DNA from 3 places in the Bacillus sp. SYZHCR11 genome. Region 2 is predicted to be linked to each of the others. Evidence: predicted binding sites of a transcription regulator. Region 2 holds the regulator's gene; each other region holds the start of a gene.
The links. The regulator LexA, encoded in region 2, represses DNA repair genes until DNA is damaged. The targets are predictions, from matches to a motif close to CGAACATATGTTCG.
Positions count from the first base shown of each region.

Region 1 (4,216 bases), 790 kb from region 2:
ATTCGGGCGGATGTTTCAAAGCGGCATCACAAAGGGTTCCTGTTAAGTCGGCATCAGTGCCCGAAAAAGCGATGCCCGCCTGTTTCCGGACAATGCTCCCCGCTCCGTCTGTACCCGCGGCATATAAGCTGTGAAGAGTGCGGATTCCGCTTTCGTCCCGGAACACCGTCTCCACTCCGTCATCCGTCTGGGTAACAGCCACCGCTTCCGCCCCGCGGATGATGTCTGCGCCGAGACTTGATGCATACTCCTCCAACATCCGCTCCGTTTCTGCCTGTGGCAGCATTAACGAATAATTCTGCTTCGTATCCAGCCGAGAAAAATCCAGCCGTGTATCCAGCATGGAAAAATGGCCGGAAGACACCTTCGTCCCTTTTTCCAAGAAGCGTTCCAATATGCCTCTCATGGCAAAAAGCTCAAGTGTGCGCGGATGCATGATAAGCGCTTTGGAATACGGCACCGTCTTCTTCAATCGTTCAATGACAGTCGTTTTCACTCCGGCCAGCGCCAGTTCTGATGCAAGCATAAGCCCGACCGGACCTCCCCCGATAATGGCAGCCTGTGTTTTCATTTCATCAGCCCTCTTTCATATTTTTGTTGCGCGCGTAACAAAAATACGAAAAATAAAACGCCTCCTTTTTTGTTTCGCGCGTAACAATTTTCATTATAGTCTTTCCTCCGCTTTTTTACAATCATTTCCGAAAAAAAGACGCCGTTCACTTGGCGTCTGATTCACTGATGACTCCGACAATGTCTTTATCCTTAATCGGACCGAAATGACGGCTGTCGAGGCTGTATATGCGGTTGTCGCCAATAACAAAGTATTGTCCCTTCGGTATGCTTTTGCGCCCGGTCGTTTCCTTCAGCGTATAATCACCGGTCACATGGCTCCCGGCGGACAATGATGACTTTAACGGTTTTAAAAACGGTTCCGCCACCCGTTTTCCATTCACATACAGCTGATCCTCCCTGTATGCGATTGACTCGCCGGGGAGCCCGATGACACGTTTGATCAGCACTTTGCGGTGCGGGCCTTTAAACAGAACAATATCGAAACGGCGGATCGTTTTGTAACGATGGGAAAACTTGTTGACCATCAGCTCATTTCCTTGTTTAAAGGTCGGATTCATGCTGATTCCTTCGACTTTATAATCAATAAAAATGGCATTCTTTAATTGTATGGCCAAAACAACGATAAGCACGCCGGCTATAAACCAAAATCGTTTTTTCAAGATTCCTGTCTCCCTCCGTCTTTCTCATGCTGACTGATTCTCGTCTGTAAACGCCGTTCGATATGCTTTCCGGCATACCACAGCACCGCGATCACCATTATGGCGCCCGCCATCCTGAAAGGCTGTGTAATGAGTGCGTGAAGATCATACCCGATAAAACTGATCATAAAGATCATAACCATTTTCCCCATCGCGGCTGCTGATATAAACTGCAGCGCCCCTACCCGTGACAGACCGGCAACGATATGAACCGCAGCGGACGGCGTAAAGGGGAAGCAAAGTAAAATAAACAGCGGACCGAAACCGTGCCGCTCAACCCAGAGCATCATCCGCCTTATGGTCTGATGCCTGCGGATGAAACCGAAAGCTCTTTTCTGTCCGAAACGGCGGACGGCATAAAACATCAGCATCGATCCTGACGCAGACCCGAGCCATGACAGAAAAAAACCTTCCCACAAACCAAATGCATTCGTATTCGCCACCACAAATACAACGAGCGGCAAAAACGGAAGAAACGCTTCAATAAAAGGCAATACAGCCGCAGCCGCCGGGCCGAAAGCTCTATAGCTTTGGAACCATTCCGTCAGCTGTTCCTCAGTCAAATATGATAAAAATTGCTCCAACGTTTATACTCCTTAACGAGTTTGTCTATCCTTATTCTACACATTATCTCCAAAAAACGAAAATGTTTACGAGATTTTCCGTCTTGAAATATCGTGTAAGCGAGTATAAAATAAGAACAAACGTTCTCGTTTTTAAGAAAGAAGGAGTATTTATGCCTGACATTCGGAGCGGCACCCGCGATCTCATCGAAAAAGGGCTGTTTCTGCCCATGGCGGCAGCCATCCTGAACCGGGACCTCGAAGCGCTTGATTCGTGCCCGTTCAAATTAAAACAACCCTATAAACAGCTTATCAGCTGCTCTTTAAAATTAGCACAAAAGGATTTGAGTGATGTTCGAAAAGAGTTAAGAAAGCGTAAAATTAAAATATACGAAGCGGAAAGAGACGAAGCATTTACGCTTTATATATGCACCATTAACGGCTATGAAGAAAAACACCGTTATTTCAACCCGAGAATACGGGAACAGGTCACCGCCTTATTGGAATATTACCTGTCTCTTGCGACCATTTAAAAAGCAGCCGGGCCTGCTTTTCCTTTTCAGATAATAAAATTCAGACTATTCACACTATACATTCGACATGATTTTCTTTATAATCGGGACACGCTGTTTTCAATGAAAAGGAGGAATGTTATGAAACTGATTCATGTTCTCGCCGCCCTGCCCTTTTTCGGAATTCTCGCCGGCATTCCATTTGCCAACCGGGTGACGCCTTATGTTTTCGGAATGCCTTTCATTCTTGCATATGTCGTCATCTGGGCGGTGCTGACTTCCGTTCTGATGGCCGCCGTTTACAAATTGGACAAAGAAAACAAGGCGGGTGAGACGGAATGAATGCAGCATTTCCCGTAATGGCCGCCGTGCTCCTGTTTTGTGTATATCTCGGAATCCGGGCCCGAAAAGGAAAACATATGGACCTTGAACAATGGACGGTGGGCGGACGCGGCTTCGGCACGATGTTTGTCTTTTTATTAATGGCGGGAGAAATATACACGACCTTTACATTCCTCGGCGGAAGCGGATGGGCTTACGGAAAAGGAGGCCCGGCCTTTTATATTATCGCGTACGGCTGCCTTGCCTACATTTTGTCATATTGGCTTCTGCCAGCCGTGTGGACTTACGCCAAACAACACAAACTGATGTCGCAATCAGATTTTTTCATTTCAAAATACAACAGCCCGCTCCTCGGCATTCTCGTATCGCTCGTCGGCATCGCATCCCTCATCCCCTATCTCGTCCTGCAGCTGAAAGGGCTCGGATTAATTGTTTCAGCAACGTCATACGGACAGATTCCGCCCTCCGCCGCTGTCTGGATCGGCGCTGTCTCCATCACGATTTATGTGATGGTTTCAGGAATCCACGGTTCAGCGTGGATATCCGTCGTCAAAGATATCATGATTTTAGGCATCGTCCTGTATTTAGGTATTTATCTGCCCATTCATTATTACGGCGGGTTTACGGAGATGTTCAAACAAATTGACGCCGCAAAACCCGGTTTTCTCACGCTGCCGGAAACCGGACAGAGCGTTTCCTGGTTCAGCTCAACGGTTTTGCTGACCGCCCTCGGCTTTTATATGTGGCCTCATACCTTTGCCGCTTCCTATTCGGCGGAGCATCCGCGGGTGTTTCGGAAAAACGCGATCATCATGCCTCTTTATCAGCTCGTCCTGCTGTTTGTCATCTTTACCGGATTTGCGGCGATTCTGCAGGTGCCCGGTTTAAAAGGGGCGGACACGGATCTCGCCTTATTAAAGCTGTCTGTGAAAACCTTTGATCCCTGGTTTGTCGGGCTGATCGGATCGGCGGGCATCCTGACGGCGCTTGTACCCGGTTCAATGATATTAATGGCCTCAAGCACGCTGTTCGCCAAAAATGTGTACAAAGCCATTCTGCCCGGCACGACTGACGAAAAAGTCTCACGGCTCGCAAAATACGCCGTACCCGTTATCGCGCTGATTTCCGTATATTTTACGCTGAAAGGCGGAAATACCATCGTCACCTTGCTTTTAATGGGCTACAGCCTTGTCACCCAGCTTTTCCCCGCCCTCTTATTCAGCCTGCCGAAGCGGCGTTTCATCACAAGCCACGGCGCTTTTGCCGGCATAACGGCCGGGGTCGGAACAGTGGCCTTCATTACGCTGACCGAATCAACCGTCGGAACCCTCTTTCCGTTTCTTCCGCAGATCGTTAAGGATATGAATACAGGCATCATCGCGCTGGTTCTGAACATTGCCGTCATGTTTGCCGTCAGCGCCGCAGTCAGAAAAAAACAAATCAGCGCAGCCGAAAAGGCGGCTTAATGATAAAATAGCGGTAAGACACATGAAGGGGGAAAGCCGCATGATCATGACAACGACCGAAA
Region 1 is NZ_JBXUND010000001.1:1,245,683-1,249,898, forward strand. It holds gene AC2CGA_RS05660 (monooxygenase) at 1-571, opposite strand, end outside; gene lepB (signal peptidase I) at 717-1,232, opposite strand; gene AC2CGA_RS05670 (TVP38/TMEM64 family protein) at 1,229-1,855, opposite strand; gene AC2CGA_RS05675 (YhjD family protein) at 2,008-2,367, shown strand; gene AC2CGA_RS05680 (DUF3311 domain-containing protein) at 2,488-2,688, shown strand; gene AC2CGA_RS05685 (sodium:solute symporter family protein) at 2,685-4,154, shown strand; gene AC2CGA_RS05690 (YbjQ family protein) at 4,195-4,216, shown strand, end outside.
Region 1: a site for LexA is predicted at 1,969-1,982, ahead of AC2CGA_RS05675 (YhjD family protein). Genes of this name have one in related genera too.

Region 2 (4,216 bases):
ACTTGAACGGACACAAACTGAAATTAAAATAGCCGAAGCCGAAGCGAAAAAGAAAAAAATTGAAGCGGAAGGGATCGCTGACTATAACGAAATCATTAAGAAATCAATGTCCGATGAAATGATCAAATATAAATGGATTGAAAAATGGGACGGAAAAACGCCGAAAGCGACAGGCACAGACTCACTGCTGCAGCTGCCGCTTGACGATCAGAAGCAAAAGTAAAAAGAGGAGGAGGCGATTGCCTCCTTTTTATGTTTTTTCCTGAGGGTCTTTTTCCGACACTAATTCTTCAGACGCCTCGGTTTGATAGCTCCATAGCGTGCTATCCGTCTCTGTTGTGTCCTTATAATCTTCGGGAAGTACATATTGCTGCAAATACCGGTGAAAAAATGCCTCAAAAACAGAAATGCAAAGTGCAGAGATAACCGCTGCCGCGGCAGGAGAGACATTAAACCCGCCAATGTTCATCAGGAATATCCATAATATAATGAATGAAATTCCGAAATCAGCTGCAACGGCTGTGAAATTGCTTGTTCTCGGCAGAATCATGCAATCACCCGCAAAATAAGTGATTAAACTTAAGATCACTGTAATAAACAGAACGTTTAAAAAGGTTACTTGGTACATAAGATCCAGAACAATGTACAGTAAAGCAAGTGTGAGCGCCGTTTTAGAAGCGAAAGCAATTACGTGTTTCATTTGAACCACCTTCGTTATTTCGTTTAGTCTTCATTGTAAGCAATCCGCAAATTTTTAAACTGGTATATAGTGGTTATAAAGTAAAATGTGAATAGACATCACAGGATTCACAAGTTAAAATATGTAAAAAGGGGGATGCAAATGAAAAAATACTGGATATGTATTGCTGTTTTTTTATTATGTTTTAGCGGAATACACTCAGCTAAAGCGGCTACCACTGAATTCGGATCAAAAACAAGCTTCACTTTGGAGGGAAACGCAAAAGAGTTTCATATTGAAAATCCGGGTGCTGTAGCTGCCGACGATTACTTTTTAGGCTATAAGTTCACCATAATGAACAACTCTTCGTGCGGTTTAAGCATGAAACTCCAGCGGATGGCGCTGAACGGAAATTTTTATACATTAAGTTCTAAAAACTACAGCGGCAGCTGGTTAAACCTCAGTGCCCAGGATAAAAAATCAATTGATCCGTATCACAAATACAGGATTCTGGTTGAAAGTTCTTCAAACGTCTGTGGTCCCGTCTATATTAAAGGGTTCTACGGTGTAGAATATTATCATTTTGATTGAAAATAGATACTCGCTAAAGGCAGCGGGTTTTTTTATATTTATATTTAACTTATTACACTATGTACTAAATATTCATACATAAATTTTTGACGTGCCCGCCCAAAGAAAAGATAAAAAAGCAAATTCATCACGCACAAATATATAAAAAGTTGAAAAATGGATGAAAAGTTTCTTGAGGGAAACATTATTAGTTGACTTCAAAAGTGTGATGTCGGATAATAAGAATGTAAGTTTTTCCTCCTTAGCAGGTTCGTTTCTTAAGCCAGGGCGAATCTGCTTTTTTTATGCAAAAAAACCCCTTACAGAGGGGTTTTTTACGATAAATGAAGTTTAATAGAATTAATGGACGGCTCTGAATACGCCGATCACTTTCCCCAAAATGCTTACGTTTTGCAGGATAATCGGCTCCATCGTCGGATTTTCCGGCTGCAGCCGCACATAATTGTCTTCTTTATAGAAGCGCTTGACCGTCGCTTCATCATCTTCGGTCATAGCTACGACGATTTCTCCGTTATTGGCCGTGTTCTGCTGTTTGACAATGACGTAATCTTTGTCAAAAATGCCGGCGTCAATCATACTTTCTCCCATGATTTCTAACATAAAGACATGTTCGCCCGGAGGAACCATCCGGTCAGGAAGCGGAAAATACTCGTCGATATTTTCAACAGCCGTAATCGGAATACCCGCCGTCACTTTCCCGATGACCGGAACGTTTACGACCTGGCTTTTCGGAATATGGACTTCTTCTTCATCCAATACCTCAATCGCCCTCGGTTTCGTAGGGTCCCGTCTGATCAGGCCTTTTGTCTCCAGCCGCGCCAAATGGCCGTGCACGGTTGAACTGGAAGCCAGTCCTACTGCTTCTCCTATCTCTCTTACAGAAGGCGGATATCCTTTCGTTTTTACCTCTTCTTTAATAAAACGCAGGATATCAAGCTGCCTTTTTGATAGCTTCGTCATATTTCGCACCTCAAAACGTCGATTTTAAGTAGATTATAGCATGATTTTCCTGACAGTACAAACATAGGTTCGAAAAAAACGATTGACAGAAACATTTGTTCGTATATACTGAAAGATATAAAAAGCGAACAAACATTCTTATCGGAGGTTGTTTACATGGCGAAAGAATCTATCATATTTGTCGGGCTGTTTACTGCGATTTTAAGTGCCGCTATTTTACTTGTTTCATGTGCGGGAAATGATCAGTCCCTCAGCCAATATGTTAAAATAAAGGTTCAGGACGGCGATACACTCTGGTCACTTGCGGATCATGTAGCAGAAAAGAAACACATTAATAAAGAAGATTTCATTGAGTGGGTGACGGAGAATAATCATCTCCAGACTGCTGATATAAAGCCCGGAGACGAACTTATTCTACCGGTTAAGAAGAAGCATCCGGCCGTATATCAGCTGGCCATTGTCAATTAGAGAGGAAAGAGAGAAATGAAGGCGCTCATTTATGCCCGCGTAAGCACAAACAAAGAACAGCAGCAAACGTCATTAAAAAGACAGGAAGAGGAGCTCAGTGAGATCGCTGCTGCAAACGGCATGGAAGTCGTGAAAGTCATTTCTGAGAAAGCCAGCGGTTACGAAATGGACCGCGACGGAGTATTTGAAATGCTTGATGAAATTAAAAAATCACATATTGACGCGATATTGGTGCAGGACGAAACGAGATTGGGAAGAGGAAACGCCAAGATTGCGCTTTTGCATTGTATTTACAGGGAGAACGTTAAAATATATACGACGGCTCATAAAGGTGAACTGGAGCTTTCCGAAGCTGATTCGATGGTACTTGAAATCGTCAGTATTGTTGAGGAATATCAAAGGAAAATTCACAATATGAAAATCCGGCGGGGAATGAAAAGAGCCGTGAAAAACGGCTACAAGCCTGAACGGAATCTGAAAAACAGACATGAAAACAGCGGAAAAGAAAAAAAAGAGGTTCCGGTTTCGGAAATTATCAGGCTGAGAGCCAACAAGCTTACCTTTGCAGAAATCGCAGCGACCTTAAGAGGATTCGGGTATGACGTGTCCAAAGCCACGGTTCACCGGCGGTTTCAGGAATATACCGCAGACACAGAAGGCAGCTGACGCGCATCAGTTGTAAAAAAGACTGCGTTTTAGTAGTATATAATCAACACGCACCAAAGGAGCTTATTATGATTTCTAAAGAAAAAATCGCAAGAATTAACGAATTGGCTCAAAAAGCTAAATCAAACACAATAACGGATGAGGAAAAAGCTGAACAGCAAAAGCTTCGCCAGGAGTATTTGAAAGGATTCCGCTCCTCAATGAAAAATACGTTAAAGAGCGTAAAAGTGATTGATCCGGAAGGCAACGATGTCACCCCTGAAAAATTAAAAAGAGAACAACAGAAAAATAATCTTCACTAAACAGAAAGAATACGGCAATACGTATTCTTTTTTCGTATATACTAATATCAGGATGTGCTTTACGACAATTTTCAACAAGTTTATCTCAAATTTAAGCTGAAAGAGTTGAGAAAAAGTCAGCATCGCTTTATGATGAAAAGGTACAACAATAAGGAAGGGGATTATAATGGATACAATTGAAAAGAAATCAGTTGCCACCATTCGTACACTATCTATAGACGCAATTGAAAAAGCGAATTCCGGACACCCGGGCATGCCGATGGGAGCCGCTCCGATGGCATACACGCTGTGGACGAAATTTATGAATGTAAATCCGCAGAATCCGGGCTGGTTTAACCGCGACCGCTTTGTTTTATCAGCAGGCCACGGTTCAATGCTTTTATACAGCATGCTGCATTTAAGCGGATATGACCTCAGCATTGAAGACTTGAAACAGTTCCGTCAATGGGGAAGCAAAACACCGGGACATCCGGAGTTCGGGCATACAGCCGGAGTAGACGCAACGACCGGGCCGCTTGGACAGGGGATTGCAATGGCAGTGGGAATGGCA
Region 2 is NZ_JBXUND010000001.1:456,116-460,331, reverse strand. It holds gene AC2CGA_RS02130 (prohibitin family protein) at 1-223, shown strand, start outside; gene AC2CGA_RS02125 (YndM family protein) at 251-700, opposite strand; gene AC2CGA_RS02120 (hypothetical protein) at 842-1,270, shown strand; gene lexA (transcriptional repressor LexA) at 1,610-2,230, opposite strand; gene yneA (cell division suppressor protein YneA) at 2,387-2,698, shown strand; gene AC2CGA_RS02105 (YneB family resolvase-like protein) at 2,714-3,364, shown strand; gene AC2CGA_RS02100 (DUF896 domain-containing protein) at 3,433-3,666, shown strand; gene tkt (transketolase) at 3,833-4,216, shown strand, end outside.

Region 3 (4,216 bases), on a different contig from region 2:
GCTTCGTTTCATTAATTGCGATCTCCATCGAATTCGTGATTTTATCGGCATACATGATGACGCGGCCTTCCGCGTTTCGTGCCGCCCGTCCGATCGTCTGAATCAGCGAACGTTCAGAACGGAGGAAGCCTTCTTTATCCGCATCGAGAATGGCGACAAGTGACACTTCCGGAATATCAAGCCCTTCCCTCAGCAGGTTGATGCCGATTAACACATCATGTTTTCCGAGGCGGAGGTCACGGATGATTTCAATCCGTTCAAGCGTCTTAATCTCGGAATGCAGATAATTGACCTTGATGCCGATTTCCTTGAGATAATCGGTCAGATCCTCTGACATTTTTTTCGTTAAAGTCGTCACGAGAACGCGTTCATTCCGTTCAATCCTCGCCTGAATCTCGCCGATCAGATCATCAATCTGTCCTTCGATCGGACGGACGTCAATGAGGGGATCGAGGAGTCCCGTCGGTCTGATGATCTGCTCGATCATTTCCGGCGTATGCTCAATTTCATACGGTCCCGGAGTCGCCGACACGTACACGATATTGTGCATATGCTTTTCAAATTCCTCGAATCGGAGCGGACGGTTGTCAAGCGCTGACGGGAGGCGGAACCCGTGATCGACAAGCACCTGTTTTCTCGCCTGGTCACCGTTGAACATGCCGCGCACCTGCGGAATCGTCACATGTGATTCATCAACGACAATCATAAAATCGTCCGGAAAATAATCAAGCAGCGTATACGGCGTAGAGCCCGGCGGACGGAGCGTCAAATGTCTTGAATAGTTCTCGATCCCTGAGCAAAAACCCATTTCCCGCATCATTTCAAGATCATACCTCGTCCGCTGCTCAAGCCGCTGCGCTTCAAGGAGCTTGCCGTTTTCGTGCATCACTTTCAAGCGCTCCTCAAGCTCCTGTTCAATATTCAGAATCGCTTTTTCCATCTTTTCCGCCCGGGTGACGAAGTGGGAAGCCGGGAAAATCGCGACATGGTCACGGTCGCCGAGAATTTCTCCGGTCAAAGCGTCGACCTCCCTGATCCGCTCAATTTCGTCTCCGAAAAATTCCACTCTGATACAATGTTCGTCACGGGAAGCCGGAAAGATTTCCACAACGTCTCCGCGCACGCGGAACGTCCCGCGCTGAAAGTCGATATCATTGCGGGCATACTGGATATCCACAAGCTTTCTCAGCAGCTCGTTCCGCTCAATCTCCATTTCCGGTCTGAGCGACACGACCATTTCCCGGTATTCTTCAGGCGAACCGAGGCCGTATATGCATGACACACTCGCGATAATGATGACATCTCTCCGTTCAAACAGAGAGGATGTCGCGGAGTGTCTCAGCTTATCAATTTCATCATTAATGCTTGCGTCTTTCTCTATAAAAGTATCCGTTTGAGGCACGTATGCCTCCGGCTGATAGTAATCGTAATAGCTGACAAAATATTCGACAGCGTTGTTCGGGAAAAACTCCTTAAACTCGCTGTACAGCTGTCCGGCAAGGGTTTTGTTATGGGCAATGACCAGTGTCGGTTTGTTCACTTCTTTAATCAGATTGGACACGGTAAAGGTTTTGCCCGTCCCTGTCGCACCCAGGAGAGTCTGGTGTTTTCTGCCTTCCTGTATGCCTTTGACAAGCTTCTCAATCGCTTGCGGCTGATCTCCCTGGGGCTGATATTTCGAGACTAACTCAAAACGATCTTTCACAAAAAAGCCTCCGTTTCTTTACGAAATCTTCCTATTGATATAGTAACACAATGACGGGCAAAATCACTAAAAATACGAACTAAAGTTCGATGGTTTATTTTTACCAAGTCAATTTTTGTATAAAAAACCTGCTTTTATGGCGTAAAAGCAGGCATTCTATTTCATATTCACCATGTCAGGCATTGTCTTTCTTTTTGTCTGCTTCTTTTTTGGCCATGTACAGCCCTCCGGCCACCAGCGATACGACATCCAATCCAACGATAAAATACGTTTCGGTGTAACCCTTTAAATAGGATGCGAAAAGCAGTGCGGCTGTGAGAGCGATCGCCACATAGTGGTTAAACGTGACGCGCGTAAAAAGGACGACCAGCATAAAAGGGAAACATAATGCAAAAACGGCTTTTGTAATCACAAAAACCCTCCTCGGGAATTCTTCATCTCATCTGATTATAGTAAAAAATGAAGAATCGGACAATCGTTCCCCTGCTATCACAATACCCTTTTTCGGCAGTCTTCAATCATCTGTCAAAGAAAATGTGAATATAAATCCATTGAACCATTAACCAGATGAATCGAATTACCTTTCTTCAGCCGAAAGGATGAGAAGGTTTAGGTCTTTGTATCTTTGACAGTTTCTTCCTCCCTCTTTACAATGTAATGATAGTGTTTACTATCATTTTCTTGGATGAAGAAAAAAAGGGGGTCATACCGCATGTATTCAGTGCGATTTCAAAAAGCGGAAGAATCGAGCCGCTCTGCAGGAGCAAAAGGAATGAACCTGATTAAACTGACGAAAAACGGGCTGCCCGTTCCCGGCGGTTTTATCATTCAGACGAATGCCCTGACACGTTTTATGGAAGACAACGGGCTTCAAGCAGATCAGGAACAGATGGAGCGCGCCATTATGAACGGCACGTTTTCAAAAGAGCTTCGGGAGGAACTGACAGCGTCGTTTTATGAATTGAGAGAATCATACGCCTCTGTCGCCGTACGTTCCTCCTCCGCGTCCGAAGATCTTGAAGGCGCTTCTTTCGCGGGCCAGTACGAAACCTATTTAAATATCAAAACTGAAGAAGAGTTTCTCGGAAAAGTGAAAGAGTGCTGGGCTTCCTTCTTCTCGGCGCGGGTCAGCGGTTATAAAGAGAAAATGAACAATGACACCGCAGAACCGTTAATGGGCGTTGTCGTGCAAGGTCTGATCAATTCCGAGGTTTCAGGGGTCATTTTCAGCCGCAACCCCGTCACACATGATGACGGAGAACTGATGATCAGCGCGAGCTACGGCCTCGGAGAAGCAATCGTCTCCGGCAGCGTGACGCCCGACACATTTATCGTCAATAAAGACACATTTCAGATTGAAAAAGAAATCGGCTTAAAAGAAATGTATATCGTCTCTAAAGACGAAGGCGTGACGGAAAAAGAGACGTCCGCTGACATGAGAAACCGCTTCTGCCTTGATGACGAGAGCGTCAAAGAGCTTGCCATGCTGACGATAAAGACGGAAGAACTGTACGGTTATCCCGTGGATCTCGAATTCGGATTTGCCGAAAATAAGCTGTATCTGCTTCAGGCCAGACCGATTACAACGATCGCGCAGGATCAGAAAGCGGCAGACGAAGAACGGGAATTTATCATGACGCCCCGGGATCAGAAAGATTTTTGGCTCAATATGGAGTCCAATATAGAAGGTCCCGTCAGCCCGTTATTCGCTTCACTCATTGTGCCGGCTTTGGAATACGGCCTCAAAGAGAGCACGAAGACCTTCCCTGTGATGGGCATCGAGATTGAGCGTGTCAAACTTCATCAGGGCCATGTTTTTTCCAGACAGCATAAGACGGACGACAAGCTGCCCGCAGAACAGTTAGAAGCGCTTTTCCCCGTCTTGGCTGACCGCATGTACGATATTATTCAGGAAACCTTTCTGCCTTTTTATCAAAAGCTGGACGAACTGGCGCATACAGACCATACGCCGGAGACTGCCATTGATGCGTTCCGAAACCTGCAAGACTTCTATTTAAAAGGATACGCAGAACATTTCAATATTGTCTTTCCGCAGGTTGCGTTAAACATGATACTGGAATCTATGTACGGACAGGTTGAGAAAGAAAACACCTCCCTTCTGTATGAAATGCTGGCCGGCGTCATGAATAAGTCATTGGAGACCGACAGACAGCTCTGGCTGCTTTCCGGACAAGTAAAAGACAGCCCTGAGCTGCGGCGCGTCTTTACGGTTTCTCATGCCGATGAGCTGCATCAGACGCTTCTGCAATCAAATGAGGGAAAACGCTTTCTCGAACAAGTCGGCGAATTTTTACAGGAATACGGCTGGAGATCCGTGAAAAGTCATGATCTCATTGAAGAAACTTGGGCGGAAAACCCTTATTTCGCTTTGGCCAACATTCAGAACTATGTCCGAAACGGATACGATTTTGACAGTGAGTTTCATAAAACGATAGAAAAACGAAAACAGCTCTACGCCGACTTTATGGATAGAATTGAAGATGACGGCTT
Region 3 is NZ_JBXUND010000002.1:417,922-422,137, forward strand. It holds gene uvrB (excinuclease ABC subunit UvrB) at 1-1,705, opposite strand, end outside; gene AC2CGA_RS08800 (CsbA family protein) at 1,881-2,117, opposite strand; gene AC2CGA_RS08805 (PEP/pyruvate-binding domain-containing protein) at 2,418-4,216, shown strand, end outside.
Region 3: a site for LexA is predicted at 1,781-1,794, ahead of uvrB (excinuclease ABC subunit UvrB). Genes of this name have one in related genera too.